2 regions of the Specibacter sp. NPDC057265 genome follow, and region 2 is predicted to be linked to the other one. Evidence: riboswitches for the same ligand, from Rfam matches in the RefSeq annotation. Region 2 holds a riboswitch; the other holds the start of a gene.
The links. A riboswitch is a leader RNA that binds a small molecule or an ion and turns the genes downstream of it on or off. The one in region 2 is predicted to bind thiamine pyrophosphate.

Region 1 (5,534 bases), on a different contig from region 2:
CGCAGGAGGCAATCACGGCAAAGAACGGCAGGTTGTCAATGTTCAGGCCGGGGAACGGCATGGGATGGATTTTGTCCGGGGCCGCCTTCAGGGTGGACGGCAGCGTGGTGATGTCCACCAGCCGGGTCTTGCCGTTGCGGGCGAAGTATTCGGCGGACTTGCGGTACATGAAGCCCATCTGCTCCAGAACCTTCAGTTCAATCTCCATGAACTCAATGGGCACCCGGGTCACGGTGACCTCGGACTGCGTCACTATCCCTGCAGTAATCAGGCTCATGGCCTCGATGGGGTCCTCGGAAGGGGCATACTCTATGTCGACGTCGATGCGCGGCTTGCCCTTGATGGTCAGTGTGGTGGAACCCACCCCCTCCACCTTGATGCCGAGTCCCTGCAAATAAAAACACAGATCCTGCACCATGTAATTGGGGCTGGCGTTGCGAATCACGGTGGTGCCTTCGCGGTGCGCGGCGGCCATGATGGCGTTTTCCGTCACGGTGTCACCGCGCTCGGTGAGCACGAAGGTCCGGTCTTCAGCATCGCTTCGGGGGGCCTGCACCTGGTAAAAGCCGTCATGGGCGTTGACATTGAGCCCAAACTCCCGCAGTGCCTGCATGTGCGGCTCCACCGTGCGGGTGCCCAGGTCACAGCCGCCGGCGTAGGGGATGCGGTAGGGGTCCGCCTCATCCAGCAGCGGGCCCAACAGCATAATGACGCTGCGGGTGCGCTTGGCCGCGGCAATGTCCATGGCGGCCAGATTCAGCACAGCCGGACGGCGGATCTGCAGGTCGTTGTCTTCGAGCCAGGTGCATTCCACCCCAATGGAGGTGAGCAGCTCCACAATGCGGTTGACCTCTTCAATGCGGGCCAGGCGGCGCAGGATGGTGGTGCCGCGGTTCAACAAACTCGCACACAGCAAAGCCACTCCGGCGTTTTTGCTGCTGTTGACTTCCACACGTCCGGACAGTTGGCGGCCGCCATGGACCCGCAGGTGAGTGACGGTGTTTTTGGCTGTGGCGCCCACACTAAATAAATTGGCCTCCAGCAGGGACTCCATGCGCTGGATCATTTTCAGGCTCAAATTTTGCTTGCCCTGTTCCATCCGCGCCACGGCGCTTTGACTGGTGCCCAGATGCCCTGCCAATTCGCCCTGGGTCCACCCCTTGCCATTGCGGGCATCCCGCACCAGATTGCCGACGGTTTCTGCAGCCACTTGAGTCATAACTTAATTTATATCATGGGATGCATATTTAAAGCACTTTTTGTGATCTTTTTGGCATCCCGGCCCGAAATGTGGCCGCAATAACCATTCGGTGCGATAAACGTCAACTGACAGTCATGGGAAAAAATTCCCTGTCTCCTGGTCCTTCCCTCCACGTTACCCGCTGGGTTGGCTGCGGGGGATCAACCAAGCCTCCACACCGGGTTCCATGTTCCCAGCATCACGGCGGCCCCCACCGAGGCCGCGGCCAGCAGCACGCCGGCCGCCACCACCGTGGCGTCCACCTGGGAATAGGTGGATTCCCGCGCCCAACTGCGCTCCCCGGCGCCGAATCCCTTGGCTTCCATGGTCACCGCCAGCCTCGACGCCCGCCGGACGGCTTGGACCAGCAGAGCCATGGCCTGCCCCAACTGCGCCTTCAATCCACTGAACAAGCCAGGTTCGGCCCCCACGCCGCGGGCCCGCCGGGCCATGCCCAGGGTTTGCCATTCAGCTATCAGCAGACCCACCAGCCGCATGGCGGCCAAGGCGCCCAGCACGAAGCGGTGCGGCAGGCGCAGCTTTTGCGCCAGGGCGTCGGCCAGGTCAGTGGGGTCGGTGGAAGCCAAGACCATAATCCCCGGCAGGGCGATCGCAACCCCGCGCAGGCCAATGGCCAGGCCCGCCTGCAGCGAGTCGCTGCTCATAATGACAGGCCCCCAGGAGAGGAGCAGCTCTCCTGTCTTGGGTGCCAGCAAGGCAGTTCCCCAGGCACCTGTCACGGCCGCCACCAGGATGGGCCAGCCGCGCACGGCCAACATGCGGATGCTCAAACCGGCCAGCGGAAGCAGGGCGCATTCCAAAGCCAAGGCCACCAGCGCCGACACCCAGTCGACGCTGAGCAGCAAGACCACTGTGACGGCCATGCCGGCAGCCAATTTTGCCAAGGGATTGGCGCGGGCCAACCAGGCCGTTGACCGGGGTGTGGCAATTATGTCCACGCTCATTTGCGCGCCCCCTGCCCCGCGGCGGCGCACACAGCGCCGGCGTCCGCTGCAGCGGGTCCGCCAATGATCAACTGCTTCCCGCCCAGGACGGCGCTGAAGGCCGCATCGTGGGTCACTGACACCACGGCCGTCCCGGCATCCAGGAGTTCATTGACCAAGGAGGCCAGCTCCGCCCAGGTGTTGGCGTCCTGCCCAAAGGTGGGCTCGTCCAGGACCAGCACCTGCGGTTTGGCCGCCAACACCGTGGCCACCGACAATCTCCGCTTCTCACCACCAGAGAGCGTGAAGGGGTTGGCATCTGCAACATGCTCCAAACGCAGCCGTGCCAGCAGTTCATCAGCCATGCCGCTGCCACGGCCCAGCAGCTTGGGCCCAAACAACAGCTCCTCCCGCACACTGTGGGTCACAAACTGATGCTCCGGTTCCTGAAAAACAGTGCCGATCCTGCTGATCAGCTCCTGTCCGCGCCAGGCCAGCGGCACCGCCCCGGCCCCCCGGGCCAACTCCGGCAGCGCCTCCAACCGGCCCCCCGCCGGCGGCAAAAGCCCGGCCAGCGTCAAAGCCAGCGTGGACTTTCCGGCCCCATTGGGACCTGTGACGCTCAAAGCCTGTCCGGCCAGCACCTGCACCGCAGGAACGACGGCGACGGGTACCGCCGGCTGCCTCTTCCGTCCCTTGGTGCGGGAGACCGCCAAACTTTCCGCTGCCAACAGCAGCTGCCTGCCGGCGTCGTCCCTTGCCGCGGCACGGGGCACGGTGGTGGGCACGTAGCCCGGCACCCAGATCCCGGCAGCGGCCAATTGCGTGCGGCTTTGGGCCATCACGGCGGCCGGGGGGCCATCGAACAAGACCCCGCCAGGCTCCCCCAGCCGCGTCGGCGCCAGCACCACCACCCTGTCCACCACATCCAGCCACACGTGCACGCGGTGCTCCACCACCACCAAGGTGGCCCCGCTTTCATCCAAGCTGCGGCGCACGGCATCACGGACTTCCACCACCCCGGCGGGATCGAGGTTGGCGGTGGGTTCATCAAGCAGGAGCAATCCCGGGCGCATGGCCAAAATCCCGGCCAGACCCAGGCGCTGCTTTTGGCCGCCGGACAATGCGGAGCTGGGGTGATCCAGCGGCAGTGCAAGTCCTACGGCTTCCAGGGCAGCGGGCACCCGCCGCCAAATTTCCGCACGCGGCACCGCCAGATTCTCGGCCCCAAACGCCACGTCGTCGCCAATGCGCGAGAGCACCACCTGCGTGTCCGGATCTTGTTGCATAAGCCCGGCCACCCCGCGGCAATGAGCTGCGGGACGGCCGTCAATGAGCAGCCTTCCCTGTTCATCAGCCTCTTCGTCATTGCCCAGGACCCCTGCCAGGGCATGCAAAAGCGTGGACTTGCCAGCTCCGGAAGGCCCCAGCAGCAACACCCGCTCTCCGGGTGCAATGTCCAAATCCAGGCCCTGCACGGCGGGCGTGGCGCGGCCCGAATGCTGCCACCCCCATCCTTGGGCACTGACGCCGGCGGGGGCGCCGATGACATGGGCACCCCCGGAGAGTTTCTTCATCTCTACACGGCCCGCTCGGTGGCGGCGCCGCGCGAGGGCAAATTGGCCAGCGCCCCCGTCCGCGCCAGGCCGCGCACTGCCAGCCAGGAACCCAGGCCGGCAATCAAGGCCCCGGAAATCATCGCCAGGACCAAGTAGATGGCCTTCCAATCGGCCGCCCATTCCACGTTGTACACAAAATTGTCATTGAGCCCCAGCCCCAGGCCCGCGAGCGCCCCAGCCACCAGGGCCACAAGCAAGGTGAACCGGCGGTAGCGGAACAGGGCCAGGCCCAATTCCGCACCCAAGCCTTGAACCAGGCCCGAAAGCAGCACGGTGAAACCGAAATGGGTGCCCAGCAGCCCCTCCACGGATGCTGCGATCAGTTCGCAGTACAGCGCGGCTCCGGGCTTGCGGATCACCAATCCGCCCAGCACTCCGGCAATAAGCCAGCCGCCGCCGTACAGGGCGGAGATGGGCGGGAAGGCGACGGTGGCGGCGCTGATAAGTCCGTAACCGACCGACCACAGCCAGAAAATCACCCCCACCGCCACGCCCAGCACCGAGACAATGACGATGTCAACGACCCGCCACGATTTTTTGGCCCGTGATGCCTTGAGTTGGTCTTGCTGCGGAGCAGTTTCACCTGCATATGACTTGGCCATGGTTCCTCCTTTTCAGGAGGGGCGGCAGCAGCGGACTTTCCGCGCAGCCGAAGAGAACTCGACTCCCTTCGCCGGTACTAACCGGAGCAGGTTCGAGGGTCTGCGGTGAACCGCACTCTCAGCGCCGCTACCCAGGCCGGGTGGACGCTCCCCTGTCGTGTTTGAATTGCGGCTTTAGCATACCCCGCGCACGGGCCCAAGCCAATGCACGATGACGACGGCGGACTTCCCCAGCGAAATAAAGCGGGGCTTATATCCAAAACTCATGCGGCCCATTTAGCTCCGCTCGGCTTATTTCCGGATGCTTCCCTTGATTTATGAATCCAAGGAGTGTTCCATGGGTTTTGGGCGAGGTTTTTGGCTGTGACCCCTCTTTGGCCGGCTTCGGCAGAAGCTGCCACAAGCCAGGAATCCAGGGACCATTTGGTTCCGAAACCGCTTCAACGGCCCCGCCCGGTTAAGCAAGATGGAAGCCTTATCAAGAGTACGAGAAGGAGAACATCATGATTCACACCGATAACCTGTCCGCCCTGGTATCCGGCGGCGGCAATGTGTTGGACAGCGATGGAGGAAAGATCGGCTCCATTGGCCAGATTTATTTTGACGACCGAACCTCGGAGCCGAGCTGGGTGACTGTCAAGACAGGTCTTTTTGGGACTTCCGAGTCCTTTGCACCCCTGGCGGATGCCACCCAGCAGGGCGACGACATTGTCATTCCCTACACCAAGGACAAGGTCAAGGACGCCCCCCGCGTAGCACCCGACGGTCATTTGGAAGTGGACGAACAGGACCAGCTTTACAGCTACTACGGGCTCTCCTCCGGCTTTGATCAGGGCTTTGAGGATGACACCACGGGGCGCGGCAACTTTGCGGACACCTCAAGCAACGACACCTCCACGAACCAGGCCTACGATGCCGGCACGGCGCAGGGCACGGTGGGGCATGACACCTCCGGTCCCACCACTGATGATGCCATGACCCGTTCAGAGGAGCAGCTGCATGTGGGCACGCAACGGCAGGAAGCCGGACGGGCACGCCTGCGCAAGTTCGTGGTCACTGAAAATGTCACCACCACGGTTCCGGTGCAGCATGAGGAGGTCCGCCTGGAACGCGAGCCCATCACCGAAGC
Region 2 (5,534 bases):
GACGCAACATGACCACGGCTCAGGGAACCCCTTCGAGCCCAAAACCCCCGGCCTTGACCACCTTGGCTTTAAGGTGGAAAACCGTGCGGAGCTTGAGGCATGTGCGCAACTCCTCGATGATCAGGACATCCGCCACAGCGGTCTGGTGGAAGCGCCGTACGGGACAGCGCTGAGCTTTAAGGATCCAGACGGCATTGCCCTGGAATTTTTCCTCGGCGCTTAATTCCCGGCGTAAACCCTGGGACGGTCCTTCCCGCCTTCCCTGAGGTTTATCGTGACCGCGCGCTCAGGGCACCTCCAGGCCGGGACAGGCCCAAATGCCCCCGGAGTGTATCGGTGTCATAGCTGTGACGAAACAGTCCGCGTTGCTGCAGGACCGGAACAACGTGGTCTACAAAGTCGTCAAGGCCTCCGGGCAGGGTCGGTGGCATCAAGTTAAAACCGTCCGCGCCTTCATGCTCGAACCAATGGGTAATTTTGTCCGCAATTTGCTCAGGCGTGCCCACCATGGTGCAGTGGCCGCCACCGGCAGCCAGCCTGCCCAGCAGTTCACGGACGGTGGGCCGCTCCACGGCGATAATCCGTTGAATGGTGGCATACCGCCCCTTGGGCCCGGTGAATTCTTCCAGCGGTGGCAGCAACGGAACGGGAGCATCCAGTTCCCAGTCCATGCAGTCCTGCCCCACGAACTGGCCCAGCTGGCGCAGCGAATCTTCGGCTGGAAGCAGTTCATCAAGTTCGCGCTGCTTGGCTTTAGCCTCTGCCTCGGTGGAACCAAGGTAGGTGACCAACCCGGGCATGATCGCCACGGCGCCCGGGTTGCGCCCGGCTTGGCGGATTCGGGTCTTAAGATCCCGGTAATACGCCTGAGCGCTGGGCAGGTCATAGGCCACGGCATAGATTGCTTCGGCACGGCGGGCAGCCAACTGCCGGCCCGCCTCTGATGCCCCGGCTTGAAAAAGCACCGGGTGACCCTGCGGCGGACGCGGCACATTTAACGGTCCATCGACGAGAAACCGCTCGCTGCGGTGATTGATGGCCCGCACCCCCGCCGGATCCGCGTAGACACCGGACCGGTCGTAACGCAGCGCGTCGTCAGCCCATGAGTCCCAGAGACCCAGGACCACCTCGATGAATTCCTCCGCACGGGCATACCGGTCCAGAGACTCCGGCATGCGCTCCAGCCCATGGTTGCGGGCCTCCGCGTCGAACATGGAGGTCACCACATTCCAACCCACCCGGCCACCGGAAATATGGTCCAGTGAAGCCAACATCCGCGCCGCATGGAACGGGGTGTGGAAGGTGCTGGAAATGGTGCTGACCAGACCAATCCTGCTTGTGGCCCGACTCATGGCCGCCAGCGCGGTCATCGGTTCAAGGAACCACAGCGGCCCGTCGGCGACATTAGCTGCGGCGTGCCCATCGGCGAAAAACACCGCGTCCAGGAAACCGCGCTCGGCGGTGCGGGCCAACTGCTCTAAATAAGTGACATCCCCCAGCTGCTCAACTGGTGATTGTGGATGGCGCCATGCGGCTTTATGGTGTCCACAACCGAAGATGAACAGGTTCAAGTGCAGCTGGCGAGTTTCGAAAGTCATCCCTTTACCAGCCCGCCGTCAACAATGAGATTCTGTCCCGTCACCGCGCGGGACCAGGGGGAGGCGAAAAACAAGGCAGCGTCCGCGAACTCTTTCGGCGTAGTGACCCGCCGCAGCGAGGTCCCGGCGGCAATCATGTCAAAAACTTCCTCCGGGGTGGCTGAGCTGGCATCCGTGCTGCGCAACAAGCCGCCTGAAACCATGTTGACTGTGATCCCGGCAGGGCCTAAATCGTGGGAAAGAGTGCGGGTCAGCGACAGCAGGGCAGCCTTCGCGGCCGTGTAATCGTGATAGGGGACCACCGGGTGCTGAAATAAATTGGTGCCGACATTGATGACGCGTCCAAAGCCGGCTGCCCGCATCTTGGGCAATACTGCCTGCACAGTGTTCAACGCCCCGCGTACAGTTCCGGAGAACTGCTGCTCCAGGTTCTCCCAGTTCAACGTGTCCGCCTGCGGTCGCGCGTCGCCGTTGAAGGAGAAGTCGGCCAGTGCATTGTTGACGACCGTAGTGATGGGGGAACCAAAATGCGCCTCGGCCCTTTCAACCATGGCATTGACCTGCTGCGCATCACGTACATCTGCTTGCAGGGCCACAGCCCGTTCAGGAAAAGCTGCCGCTGCTCCCTGCGCCGCGTCAGCGCTTTCTAAATAATTAATCACCACACGGGAGCCTTCCTTGAGGAAAGACTGCACCAGGCGGGCACCAAGTCCCCTCGCGCCTCCGGTGACCAGCACTACTTGGTCGTGGATGGGCAGGGCTTTGGGGGAAACTGTTGTGGACTTCATGTGAATCACCTTTCGACGGGTGACGAAGGCACGTAGACGTAGATGACCGTTGACCGGTGCTGACATCCCTTCGCCAGTACTAACTGGAGCAGGTTCACCGGGTTTAATCTCAGCTCCTGACCGGCTTGCGCCGCGCCGGGGCACCCCGTGTCGCTTCTGCCTACCATAGCCCATTGGGAAATTCTTGGGGTGGTCACTTTGCGGCCCGTCACAACAGATGCCCCCGGGCGTGGAAGGCAACGATGTCCAAACTGACACGGTGGGGGATCATGGAACCGGGTGGGATGGAAACCCGAAAACCATTTCTTGGGGCCCTGACAAGTTCGGCACAGTCCCCGCATCACGGCATGGTCCACCTTGGCATCCAACGCAGCACCATGGGCCAACCAGGCTGCATTTCAGGCATGCAGTCCTGCAGACGGAACCTCAGGCGCCAAAGCCGCACCCGGTCTGGCGCATGGCACCCCCTGCGCCAAACCGGCATGGAATCCGGCGCAGAACAGCCCACCTTGGCATCCAACGCACCACCATGCACACCAGCGGCGGACAATCCGGCGCCTGCGACACTTAGAATCCGCCGCTCAACGCCCTCGCCGCCTGCTGGTATGAACGCGTCACGCCCGCCTGGGCCAATTTGGTCACCGGGGAGCCCAGGGTATATATCAATCCCGCCGGTCTGCTGAACGCCAGCAGCCTAAAGTGCACGGCGCCGTCGGGCCTCATCAGGGCCAGGAAGGCCTCCTCGCCCAGGGCGGGATGGCCCGGCAAGGTCCCGTAGCCAAAACCAGCCACTGTCACCGCGCTGCCCTCATCCGTCTCCAGCCGCTGCGGCTCCAGAGCCCACACCACTTCGCACGGTACGGGGAGCCGCAGCTGGCCCACACCAAATCCACTCACCACCCGCGCACCCACCGTGGCCCGCGGCGGGGCCTTGACGGTCAACCCGGCCCGGCGTTGAATCTCCCACGTCATGATGCCCTCTGCGAGCGCAGCGAAGGTCTCCGGGCCGCTGCCCACTGTGGTGGTCTTGTCCACGTGGCTGAATCCCTTGGGCCAGGGAATGTCCTGCGCAGCTGTGAGTGCCGCCAGGCGGGTCAACCCCAGCTGCGGATAATCCAAATTGCTACTCCCCTGCGGCATGGGCACTCCATTTCAAGGCGGTTTGTTGCTTTTTGGGTAAGCCGGCCACCACTAGATCGTAGGAATCCTCCAGCATTTCCAGGACCATCTGTTCCTCCACGCGGGAGGTGTCAACAGTGTTCCAGTGCCGTTTGTTCAGGTGGTACCCACCGGTGATTCCGGGATTTGCCTCGCGCAGACCCGGCGCGAGCTCGGGATCACATTTGAGGCTGATGCTCAAAGGTTGGCTGTCCAGATCCCCCAAGGCGAAGACCTTGCCCGGACGGTCCCCTGTGGGGGCCTTGACCTTGAACACGCTGGTTTCCGCGCCAAAGGGGAAGTCTTCATAGGCCCCGGGCAGGTTCAATGCCGCGGCGCGCAGGGATGAAGGTGCGATGCTCATGCGGCGCCGCCGGTTGCAAGCACTTCGTAGCGCAACATGGCGAACTGGCCATGTTGCTGCGCGCTGCGCAGTTTGAGCCGCTCAGGCCCCACGGATCGGGGCAGCAGCGGCGCCCCGCCGGTCAACGCTGCGGGGGCAAAACTAATGATGAGTTCATTCAGGGCCCCGGCGTCGAGAAACTGTCCGGCCAGGTCCCCGCCACCTACAATCCATACATCCTTGTCCCCTGCCGCAGCCTTGATATCAGCCAATGCCGATGTGACCGGACCATTGACCAGGCGCACGTCCGCTCCTGCCGGGATGGGCAGCTTCCGGGAAGTGAAGACGTAGGTGGGTTTGTCCCCGTAGAACTGCTGCCATTTCCTGGGTTCGGCCATCAGGTTCTCAGCGCGCAACACCCACTCGTAGGTGGCGGCGCCCTCCACAAAAACACCCGTGGTGTCCATGAACGCAGCAATGTCCGGTGCGCCCGCATTATCCACTGAGAACAACCAGTCAAGGGAGTGGCTGGCATCAGCCAAAAACCCATTGAGGGTGCTCGCGGTGTAGTAAACAATGTCCGTCATGGTTCAACGCTACCCGCTTCGAACCCGGCCAGCGGCGTCTCCAACGCGCTCATCCCGGGTACATCCCCCACCGGGCGGCCTCAATTTTGGGGCAGGTGTCCATCACGACGTCCAGGCCCGCGTCCAGTGCTCGCTGGGCGGCTTGCTCATCCACCACACCCAATTGCAGCCACACCGCCTTGGCTCCTGCCGCAATGGCTTGATCCACCACGGCACCAACCCTGGTGGAGTTCACAAAGCAGTCCACCACGTCAATGGGACCAGGCACTTCGGCCAGGGATTTGTAGCCTTTGGCCCCGTGGACGTCGTCGCCCTTTAAGCTCACGGGGATGATTTCATGACCCAGCCCCCGCTGTAGAAAGCGGGCAACATCCACGGCAGGACGCAGCGGGTTGCCTGACAAACCCACCACCGCCCAACGGCCGGGCGTGGTCAGCAGGCGCTTGATGAGTTCAGGGTCATTGATGGCAGCCATCTTTTGAGCCTAATCCCCCCGGGGCGTGCTTGCCCAGTGCCTTGGGGGCCGGACCGGGGTGGATTGTTACGCCGTGAGAACTGCGATTGGCCACCTAATTGCTCCACCCCTTAGAGCCGTTCTACTCTGGAAACGACCATCCCGAGCGGCCGAGAGATCTGGCTCAGCGACGCCGCAGCAACCCTGGTCGCCACTTCCTTCAAAAGTGGCGATGTTTGGCAGGGTGCTACCGCCAGGACCGATGGAGTGCTCCCATGCCTGCTTTGCTTTCGCCGTCCCCTACAGCCGCGCCCAGCACGATGGATCCGCAAGGAACCGCCGCCATGAGCGTGTCCTTTCAGAATCTGGGCCGCTCCTTTGGCACCGGAGCCAACACCCATCCAGTGCTTCGAAACGTCTCCTTTGACGTGGAAGCCGGAGAAATTGTGGCCCTGCTGGGTCCTTCAGGTTGCGGGAAGTCCACCTTGCTGCGTGCAGTGGCCGGTCTCGATGCCCCCAGCACCGGTGCCGTCACCATTGCTGGCAGGGCAGTGTCCGGCATCGACGCCCGCTGCGCCGTCGCCTTCCAGGAACCCCGCCTTTTGC

Region 1: linked by a shared signal. The riboswitch ahead of ACFUCV_RS10035 (ECF transporter S component) and the one ahead of ACFUCV_RS11535 (3-oxoacyl-ACP reductase) in region 2 are both predicted to bind thiamine pyrophosphate.

The regions. Positions count from the first base shown of each region.
Region 1 covers NZ_JBHUYE010000011.1:105,653-111,186, forward strand. The annotation lists gene ACFUCV_RS10020 (UDP-N-acetylglucosamine 1-carboxyvinyltransferase) at 1-1,219, opposite strand, end outside; gene ACFUCV_RS10025 (energy-coupling factor transporter transmembrane component T family protein) at 1,402-2,205, opposite strand; gene ACFUCV_RS10030 (ABC transporter ATP-binding protein) at 2,202-3,761, opposite strand; gene ACFUCV_RS10035 (ECF transporter S component) at 3,764-4,405, opposite strand; TPP riboswitch at 4,452-4,569, opposite strand; gene ACFUCV_RS10040 (DUF2382 domain-containing protein) at 4,909-5,534, shown strand, end outside.
Region 2 covers NZ_JBHUYE010000016.1:25,047-30,580, reverse strand. The annotation lists gene ACFUCV_RS11545 (VOC family protein) at 1-223, shown strand, start outside; gene ACFUCV_RS11540 (LLM class flavin-dependent oxidoreductase) at 270-1,598, opposite strand; gene ACFUCV_RS11535 (3-oxoacyl-ACP reductase) at 1,595-2,386, opposite strand; TPP riboswitch at 2,435-2,544, opposite strand; gene ACFUCV_RS11530 (DUF1990 family protein) at 2,954-3,526, opposite strand; gene ACFUCV_RS11525 (MmcQ/YjbR family DNA-binding protein) at 3,510-3,908, opposite strand; gene ACFUCV_RS11520 (dihydrofolate reductase family protein) at 3,905-4,474, opposite strand; gene ACFUCV_RS11515 (CoA-binding protein) at 4,524-4,949, opposite strand; gene ACFUCV_RS11510 (ABC transporter ATP-binding protein) at 5,273-5,534, shown strand, end outside.